Regions from separate parts of the Rhizobium sp. PRIMUS64 genome, predicted to be linked through region 1. Evidence: predicted binding sites of a transcription regulator. Region 1 holds the regulator's gene; each other region holds the start of a gene.
The links. Region 1 encodes LexA, which represses DNA repair genes until DNA is damaged. Its sites were predicted from a motif close to TGTTCNNNNTGTGTTCNG; they were not measured.

Region 1 (3,102 bases):
ATTTCCTGATCTCCGGCTTTGCCGTCTCGGCCGAACGCGCCTTCATCATGATGGCGATCATGTTGATTGCCGTCTTCTTCGACCGGCCGTCGATCAGCCTGCGCAATGTCGCTCTCTCGACGCTCGTCATTCTCGCCATTTCACCGTCCGAGGTCTTGGGTCCGAGTTTCCAGATGTCCTTTGCCGCGACATTGGCGTTGGTATCTGGCTACCAGCTGTGGAAGGACCGGCGCGTCCGCGAAAACGCTTTCCTGAAGCTGCCGGTTTTTCGGCCCGTCGTTACGGTTGCGGGTTTCTTCGGCGGCGTCTTCCTGACCTCGCTGATCGGCGGCTTTTCCACCGCGCTGTTTTCGATCGAGCATTTTCATCGCCTGACTGCCTATGGCCTGCCGGCAAACCTCGCGACGATGCCGATCATCTCCTTCATCATCATGCCGGCCGGGTTGCTGGCGATGCTGCTCATGCCTTTCGGTCTGGACGTTTTGCCTTGGAAGGTCGTCGGATTCGGCCTCGATCTGGTGATCGCGATCGCAAAGACGGTGTCCGGCTGGGGTGGCGACATCGGCATCGGCCGCTTGCCCGCTTCGTATTTCGCGATAGCCGTCGCAGGCTTTCTGCTGCTGACGCTGCTCCGCACCCGGCTGCGCCATATCGGCACATCGATCATCGCGGTGTCGACGCTCGTCCTCTTGCTTCTGCCGGTTCCCCGGCCGCCGGATCTGGCGATTTCGGAGGATGGTGGTCTCGTCGCAATCGTCGAGGCGGGGGCCATGGCTTCCAACCGTGGAAGACCGCCGGATTTCATCTTCGACCAGTGGCAGAGAGCGCTGGTCCTGCCGACGCATCACCCGCCGAAGATGCTGGATGGTCCTGTTCTTCCGCCGGAGGGAGAAGACCGCCGCGTCAGGCTTTCCCGCGATCAGCAGAACGAAGCAAGGTCGGCGATGCGGGCGGCTGCAGCGGCCGGTGAAGCAAACCGCTTTTCCTGCGTCAAGAAGGCCTGGTGCACATCAAGGCTTGGCAATGGTCACGTGGTTGCTGTCATCGACAATGCCGCCTATCTCGGTCCAGCATGCGACGCGGCCGATATCGTCGTGACGTCGGTCCGCCTGCGCTTCAACAGCTGCCGCTCAGGGGCGACGCTCTTCACCGGCGAAACGCTGCGCAGGACCGGTTCCGTCGAGTTGCGCTTCGCCGACGCCGGCCTGGAGGTCGCAACCGCATTCGATGCATTGTCGCGGCCATGGATGCGGCATCGCGCCTATGACTGGCGCAGCAACAGTTTTGCCGAATCTAGAATGCCTGATGTCAGTGATAGCGGCGAATGAGGCCGACGAGCTTGCCCTGAACCTTGACGCGGTCCGGCCCGAAAATCCGGGTCTCGTAAGCCGGGTTGGCCGCCTCCAGCGCGATCGAGGCGCCTTTGCGGCGGAAGCGTTTGAGTGTCGCTTCTTCGTCGTCGACGAGAGCAACGACGATGTCACCAGGACTTGCGGTGCTGCCGTTGCGAATAATCACGGTGTCGCCGTCGAAGATGCCGGCGTCGATCATCGAATCGCCCTTGACCTCGAGCGCATAATGTTCACCGGAACCGAGCATGTCGGCCGGAACGACGATGTCGTGGGTGTTGTTCTGGATCGCCGAGATCGGAACACCGGCGGCGATACGGCCCATGACCGGCACGGAGACCGAGTTGCCGTTGTCGGCGACGGGTTTTGCGGGAGCAGGAGTGGCGACCGGCTGCGGCTTGCCAAGGCTGCCCTCGATGACGCTGGGCGAAAAGCCCCGCCGGGGCTGAATGCTGGGGCTGTAGGCCTCCGGAAGCTTGATAACCTCGAGCGCACGGGCGCGGTTCGGTAGGCGGCGAATGAAGCCACGTTCCTCGAGCGCCGTAATCAGCCGGTGAATCCCGGACTTGGAAGCGAGGTCCAGGGCATCCTTCATTTCGTCGAAAGATGGCGGAACGCCGGATTCCTTCATGCGCTCATGAATGAAAAGGAGAAGCTCCTGTTGTTTGCGCGTGAGCATCGACGTTGTGACCTCGTGATTGAAACAAATCCAGAACAGACACTATATGTTCCATATGTGTTCCGCAAGTAGCTAAATTTCCGTAAAACTTGGCGCCAACTCGTTGAGATTTTTATTTTCATTCGCCGGATTGGGACACATCTCTTGCATTGAGGGGCGCGCCATCGCACATCTCTTGCCGTTTCCAGGAGGGATATCATGAACGAGCGTTCCGCCAAGCCGCACCCGCTGGATCATGTGGTGCTGCCCGTCGTCAATATCGATCTGGCGCGCGAGAGGCTTGGCAAGCTCGGCTTCACCGTTGCCGCCGATGCACGCCATCCCTTCGGAACGGAAAACGCCTGCGTCTTTTTTGCCGACAAGACCTATCTGGAGCCGCTCGGGATTGCGAGTGTCGAGGAGAGCGAGGCCTCAGCGCGGCAAGGCAATGTTTTCACCGCCCGCAACCGGGCCTTCCGCTTCCGCTGCGGCGAGGAGGGGCTTTCGGGGCTTGCTTTCGGCAGTAAGGATGCCGGCATCGATCATCAGAACTTCGTCGGCAACGGATCGAGCGCCGGCGAGATGCTGCAGTTCACCCGGCCGATGACGATGCCGGACGGTTCTGAGAGCATCGCCGGCTTCAAGCTGGCTTTTGCCGGCGACCTGCGAGCGCCCGATCTCTTCCTTTTCAGCGTCGAACGCGTCAATCCGCTGCCGGCCGACCGCGGCGCGCTGGAGACGCATGCCAATGGCGTCACCGGCATTGCCGAGATCGCGCTCTGCGCGCCTGATGCCGCCGCTTTCGGAGCCTTCGTCGGCCTTGCCGTGGCGCAGGCGGCAGTCGAGAAAACCGGTTTTGGCGTCAATGTTGCTGCTTCGAACGCGAAAATCAGCCTGATGACGCCGGAAGGGCTAGAAGCCTATTTCGAGATCGCCGGCTCATCCGCCGATCGCGGCCTGCGTGGCCGGGCAATCCTCTTCATTGTCGCCGATCTTGCCGTGACAGAAGCGCATTTGGCTGCTAACGGGGTGACATACACGCGCAAGAACAATCGCATTCTGGTGAAGCCCGCGCCCGGGCAGGGCACGCTCTTC
Region 2 (3,102 bases), on a different contig from region 1:
GCGTGCCGTGAATGACGGCGATCGTTGCCGGCACCGCACCCTGTTCGCGGATGATCGCCTCGACGCTACGGGCCATCTCGATATTGCCGGGATAGGGCATGCCGTGGGTGATGATGGTCGATTCCAGCGCCACCACAGGCGCGCCGCGCTGCTTGGCGCTGGCGACTTCCTTCGAATAGGCGATCGGTAAAAGAGGGGAGATGGGCTTAGTCATGGTCTGGTCCTGTGATCGACAGAGCATGATGCTGAAAAGTGCGAGCGGTTTTCGGCATCATGTTCAACTATTTAATTGGCTGCTTCAATGCAGAATTCTGATCTGGGGAACAAGGGCAAGCGCCTCATTCAACAGCTCGGGCGTCAGATTTTCGTTGACGGCGTGCCGCGATTGCACGGTCAGTGTGGCGGCCGCGGTGCCGTGGCGGATGGCTTCTTCGAGCGGCAAGCCTGATATCAAGGCGGCGAGTGTGCCGGCCGCAAGAGAATCGCCGGCACCCGTAACATCGGCGACGGTGTCGGCGATCGGCGGCTGCAACGTCACGGCGCGGCCATCGCAAAGCGCGACGAGCTCGCGCCGGCCGCGGGTGACGACGGCGTTCCTGATGCCGATCTCATTCAGCAACGGCGGCCAGCCGGCAGCCTCTTCCGGCCGCTCACCGGCAAGGGCGGCAGCTTCAGCCTCATTCAGGAACAGGTAATCAATATCCCCGATGCAGGGTTTCAGCCTGACGACCTTGGCCGGCGAGATGGCGATTGCCGCAACGGGCTTCGCGAGCGCATGCGCCTTTGCGACGATCGCCGCGATCGTCTCTTCCGGCAGGTTGGCGTCAAAGAGGATGAAATCATGGGCGGCGAAGGCCTCCCGCACCCAGCGGATGGAGAGACGCCGCGGCACGAAGAAGCGGTAGAGATCCATGTCGGCAAGGGCGATCACCAGATTGCCGTCCTTCTCGATGATCGCCGTGTAGCTCGGCGTCTTGCGGTCGAGGAAGACGAAAGGCCGGTCGTCGATGCCGGCGAAATCGGCAGCTTCTCCAACCGTCTCGCCCATCGGATCGCCGCCGCGCGGCGAGATCATCGTCACCTGAAAACCGAGCCTTGCGAGGTTGCGCGCCGCATTGAAGCCGCCGCCGCCCGGCTCCTCGAACCAGGTGCCGGGATTGCTGGCGCCAGGCGCCGTCTCGCCCGAGATTCGGCCACGCCGGTCGATATGCGCACCGCCGAGAACAAGAATCTTTTTCTTCATCCGATCCGCTCTCCCGATGCCCGAAGGACGAATCGATACGGTGCGCCCTGCCGCGGCCGAGTCGGCACTTTTGGCCTAAGTCGTTGCTTTTCATTGATAAAACAAATGCAGAACACGTGTCGTTTTACCTTTTTCTTTCAACTATTTGATCGCCTATTGCGAGAATGGAACAAATAGGGTACAAACTCGACATTGCTTGAGCGGCTTCAATAACCTAAAGGTGGATCGGATGTCTCAGAATTCATTGCGGCTGGTAGAGGACAAATCGGTGGACAAAAGCAAGGCGCTTGAAGCGGCACTCTCACAGATAGAGCGGTCGTTCGGCAAGGGCTCGATCATGAAACTCGGCTCCAACGAGAATGTTGTCGAGATCGAGACGATCTCGACCGGCTCGCTTGGCCTCGATATTGCACTCGGCGTTGGTGGCCTGCCGAGGGGCCGCATCATCGAGATCTACGGGCCGGAAAGCTCCGGTAAGACGACGCTTGCACTGCAGACGATTGCCGAAGCGCAGAAGAAGGGCGGCATCTGCGCCTTCGTCGATGCCGAACATGCGCTCGATCCCGTCTATGCCCGCAAGCTTGGCGTCGACCTGCAGAATCTTCTGATCTCGCAGCCCGATACCGGCGAGCAGGCGCTCGAAATCACCGATACGCTGGTGCGCTCCGGCGCCGTTGACGTTCTCGTCGTCGACTCGGTCGCCGCACTGACGCCGCGCGCCGAAATCGAAGGCGAAATGGGCGACAGCCTTCCCGGCCTGCAGGCACGACTGATGAGCCAGGCGCTGCGCAAGCTCACCGCTTCGATCTCCAAATCGAACACCATGGTTATCTTCATCAACCAGATCCGCATGAAGATCGGCGTCATGTTCGGTTCGCCGGAAACGACGACGGGCGGCAATGCGCTGAAGTTCTATGCTTCCGTGCGCCTCGACATCCGCCGCATCGGGGCGGTCAAGGAGCGCGAAGAGGTGATCGGCAACCAGACCCGCGTCAAGGTCGTCAAGAACAAGATGGCGCCGCCCTTCAAGCAGGTCGAGTTCGATATCATGTATGGCGAGGGTGTCTCCAAGACCGGCGAACTGGTCGATCTCGGCGTCAAGGCCGGCATCGTCGAAAAGTCGGGTGCCTGGTTCTCCTATAACAGCCAGCGTCTCGGCCAGGGCCGTGAAAACGCCAAGACTTTCCTGCGGGACAATCCGGATCTCGCCCGCGAGATCGAACTGTCGCTGCGCCAGAATGCCGGCCTGATCGCCGACCGCTTCCTGCAGAATGGCGGACCGGACCCGGATGACGGCGATGGCGATGCCACTGCGGAAATGTAATTTTCGCGCTTAAACTCATCGGACAGTTCCAACCGGCCGCATTCCTGATGAGAATGCGGCCGGTTTTGTTTGTCTGCTGGACAGTGGCGGGGGCGAACGTTAAAAGCCGATGAATTTAAATTTACCTGCCTCCGGCAGCATTGAAGGGCATAGCATGAGCGGTGTGAACGATATCCGGTCGACCTTCCTCGACTATTTCAAGAAGAACGGCCATGAGATCGTTCCGTCGAGCCCGCTCGTGCCGCGCAACGACCCGACGCTGATGTTCACCAATGCCGGCATGGTGCAATTCAAGAACGTCTTCACCGGCCTCGAAAAGCGTCCCTATTCGACGGCGACGACTTCGCAGAAATGCGTGCGGGCCGGCGGCAAGCACAACGACCTCGACAATGTCGGCTATACTGCACGCCACCTGACCTTCTTCGAGATGCTCGGCAACTTCTCCTTCGGCGACTATTTCAAGGAGAATGCGATCGAGCTTGCCTGGAAGCTCGTCACCGAAGGCTTCGACCTTCCTAAAAACCGCCTGCTGGTG
Region 3 (3,102 bases), on a different contig from region 1:
GGCCATCGTGGCTCGCATCGCCCGGGCGAGCTTTCCGGCGGCGAGCAGCAGCGCGTTGCGATTGCCCGTGCCGTCGCCAATGCGCCGACTCTTCTTCTTGCCGACGAGCCGACCGGCAATCTCGATCCCGAAACGGCAAGCTACGTCTTCGATGCGCTGGAAGCGTTGGTGCGTCAGTCCGGCCTTGCTGCCCTCATCGCCACCCATAATCACGAGCTCGCCCGCCGCATGGATCGCCGCGTGACGATCTCTGACGGCAAGATCGTCGATTTCTGATGCATGTCGCCCAAAAGCCTGCAGTGGTTTTGGGATAACGACATGCATAAATCAGAGACTTAATGTGCATCGCATGAATCCAGATTGACGCGATGCGCTTTAAGGCTGTGATCAGGGCACGATCAGCCCGCCGCGATAATCAAGCGCATAGGCCTTCTGGCCGCCGACCATGATGCATTCGTGGCCGCTGAACCGCTCGCAGCAGCCTTCGTTGCGATCGAGATAGCGGCCGAAAGGATGGTCGAATTCCATTCCGCCAAGAAATCGGCCCTCTCGATACATCGCCGAAAGTGCAGCCTTGATCACCGTCCCGGCTACTGTGCCGTCGATGAGCTTCGGCGCGATGACGCAGCCGAAATAATTCATCGCCCAGATGGGCTCGTCGGCAAGCCACACCACCTCCTGTCCGGCGAAATCGGTGCCGCCGAAATAGCTGTCGAGATAGCGCCAGTCGCCGCGTTCGTAACCGATATCGTGGGAGCTCGGCCGGCAGGGTACGCGCGCCACGCCGCCGCCGACATAGGTCGCAGCCTTCGCCTCCACGACGAATTCGTTCAGCATCGGAATATCGAACATCTCGTTCTCCTCTTCTCGGCTGGATGCTGGCAAATATGCTGCGAGGTGTAAAGAACAAAAGAGGAACAAAGATTTGAAATAAACGGGTCGCCTCGAGGAGGCTGGCCGTCTAGGCGCCATGACCGATCTGTGGCAGGCCAGAAGGGACAGCTGCCGCCCATATCATCGGGTACTGGCTCCCAGCGATTCGAAGGTGCGCATCCCGGCATTTTTCAAACACAAGAAAGAAGGAAAAGATTCCTGTTGACAACAGAACATACATGGAACAAATTGACAACATAACGAGTAAAGGAGAGCCCGATGACTGACATGATCCGTGATATCGCAGCATTCACCTCCATCGCAATGTTCGTTGCCAGCTTCTCGCTCATCGTCATGGCGCTCTAAAGTTTTCAGGGGACTGCATGGCAATCATGCGGCCCGGATGCGGGACTTCTTCTGGACATCATCGCCCTCTATGCCGACAATGCGTCCGATTCATTCGGGTGATTGGGAAGGCATGTCATGGCGGATACGGCAAAGGGTTCAACGGGTGAGGCGACCGGCGGCACGCCGGGCTTCATCCACCTGAGGGTCCATTCCGCCTATTCGCTCCTCGAGGGCGCACTGCCGCTGAAGAAGATCCTCTACAAGGCGACCGGCGACAGCCAGCCGGCGATTGCGATTACCGACACCAACAATCTGTTCGTCGCCCTCGAATTCTCCCAGAAGGCGATGGAGGATGGCCTGCAGCCGATCATCGGCTGCCAGGTCTCGATCGACATGGAAGACGGGTTGGAAACGGAAAAGCGCGGCGGCCAGCAGGCCCTGGTCAAGCTGCCGGCGATCGTTCTTCTCGCTGCGACGGATGCCGGTTACGAAAGGCTGGTCGATCTCGTCAGCCGCGCCTATCTCGGCGGCGAGAGCAATCAGGCCGTTCATATCAGTGCCTCCTGGCTGGAGGAGGCAGGCACGGAAGGGCTGATCGCATTGACCGGCGCCCTGACCGGGCCGGTCGACGTGGCGATCAAGGAAGGCCATCCGGCCCAGGCGGAAGCCCGGCTGCTGACGCTGAAGCGTCTCTTCGGCGACAGGCTCTATGTCGAGCTGCAGCGGCACGGCACTTACGACAAGCGGCACGAGCAGAAGATTGTCGGGCTCGCCTATGCCCACGACCTGCCGCTGGTTGCGACCAACGAGGCGTTCTTTCCGACACGCGACGACTACGACGCCCATGATGCGCTGATGGCGGTCGCGCACAACGCCATCGTCTCCGACGACAGCCGCTTCCGGCTGACGCCGGATCATTATCTGAAGAGCCGGGCCGAGATGGCCAAGCTCTTCGCCGACCTGCCGGAAGCGCTGGAAAATACGATCGAGATCGCGAGGCGCTGCTCCTTCGTGCTGAAGACGCGAAAGCCGATCCTGCCGCGCTTCACCGGTGCGACCGACGATGCCGAGGAGGCCGAGCGCGCCGAGGCGAGCGAGTTGCGTCGCCAGGCGGTCGAAGGGCTGGACATGCGGCTTTCGACGCTCGGCATGTCGCCGGGTTACGAGGAGAAGGATTATCGCGAGCGGCTGGAATTCGAGCTCAGCGTCATCGAGCGCATGCGTTTCCCCGGTTACTTTCTGATCGTTGCCGACTTCATCAAATGGGCCAAGCAGCATGACATTCCGGTCGGTCCCGGCCGCGGGTCGGGCGCCGGTTCGCTGGTCGCCTATGCATTGACGATCACCGACGTCGACCCACTGCGTTTTTCGCTGCTGTTCGAGCGCTTCCTCAATCCGGAACGTGTCTCGATGCCCGACTTCGACATCGACTTCTGCCAGGATCGCCGCGAAGAGGTGATCCGCTACGTCCAGGCCAAGTATGGCCGCGAGCAGGTGGCGCAGATCATCACCTTCGGTTCGCTGCAGGCGCGCGCCGCCCTTCGCGACGTCGGCCGCGTGTTGGAAATGCCCTATGGCCAGGTCGACAAGATCTGCAAACTGGTGCCGAACAATCCCGCCAATCCGACGCCGCTGTCCAAGGCGATCGAGGAGGAGCCGAAGCTGCAGGAGGAGGCGGCGAAAGAACCTGTTGTCGCGCGGCTGCTCGACATCGCCCAGAAGATCGAGGGGCTTTATCGCCATGCCTCGACACATGCCGCCGGCATCGTCATCGGCGACCGGCCGCTTTCCAAGCTGGTGCCGATGTATCGCGATCCGCGCTCGGACATGCCGGTCACCCAGTTCAACATGAAATGGGTGGAGCAGGCAGGCCTCGTCAAG

Region 2: the regulator LexA is predicted to act here: its motif matches at 1,409-1,426, upstream of recA (recombinase RecA).
Region 3: the regulator LexA is predicted to act here: its motif matches at 1,103-1,120, upstream of dnaE (DNA polymerase III subunit alpha).

The regions. Positions count from the first base shown of each region.
Region 1 is NZ_JALBGX010000170.1:5,785-8,886, reverse strand. Features, by position in the region: gene MOV76_RS35050 (ComEC/Rec2 family competence protein) at 1-1,328, shown strand, start outside; gene lexA (transcriptional repressor LexA) at 1,309-2,028, opposite strand; gene MOV76_RS35040 (VOC family protein) at 2,227-3,102, shown strand, end outside.
Region 2 is NZ_JALBGX010000142.1:13,355-16,456, reverse strand. Features, by position in the region: partial or broken gene MOV76_RS33065 (pseudouridine-5'-phosphate glycosidase) at 1-214, opposite strand, end outside; gene MOV76_RS33060 (carbohydrate kinase family protein) at 299-1,243, opposite strand; gene recA (recombinase RecA) at 1,473-2,567, shown strand; gene alaS (alanine--tRNA ligase) at 2,722-3,102, shown strand, end outside.
Region 3 is NZ_JALBGX010000044.1:17,004-20,105, reverse strand. Features, by position in the region: gene MOV76_RS18470 (ABC transporter ATP-binding protein) at 1-276, shown strand, start outside; gene MOV76_RS18465 (DUF5680 domain-containing protein) at 388-852, opposite strand; gene dnaE (DNA polymerase III subunit alpha) at 1,357-3,102, shown strand, end outside.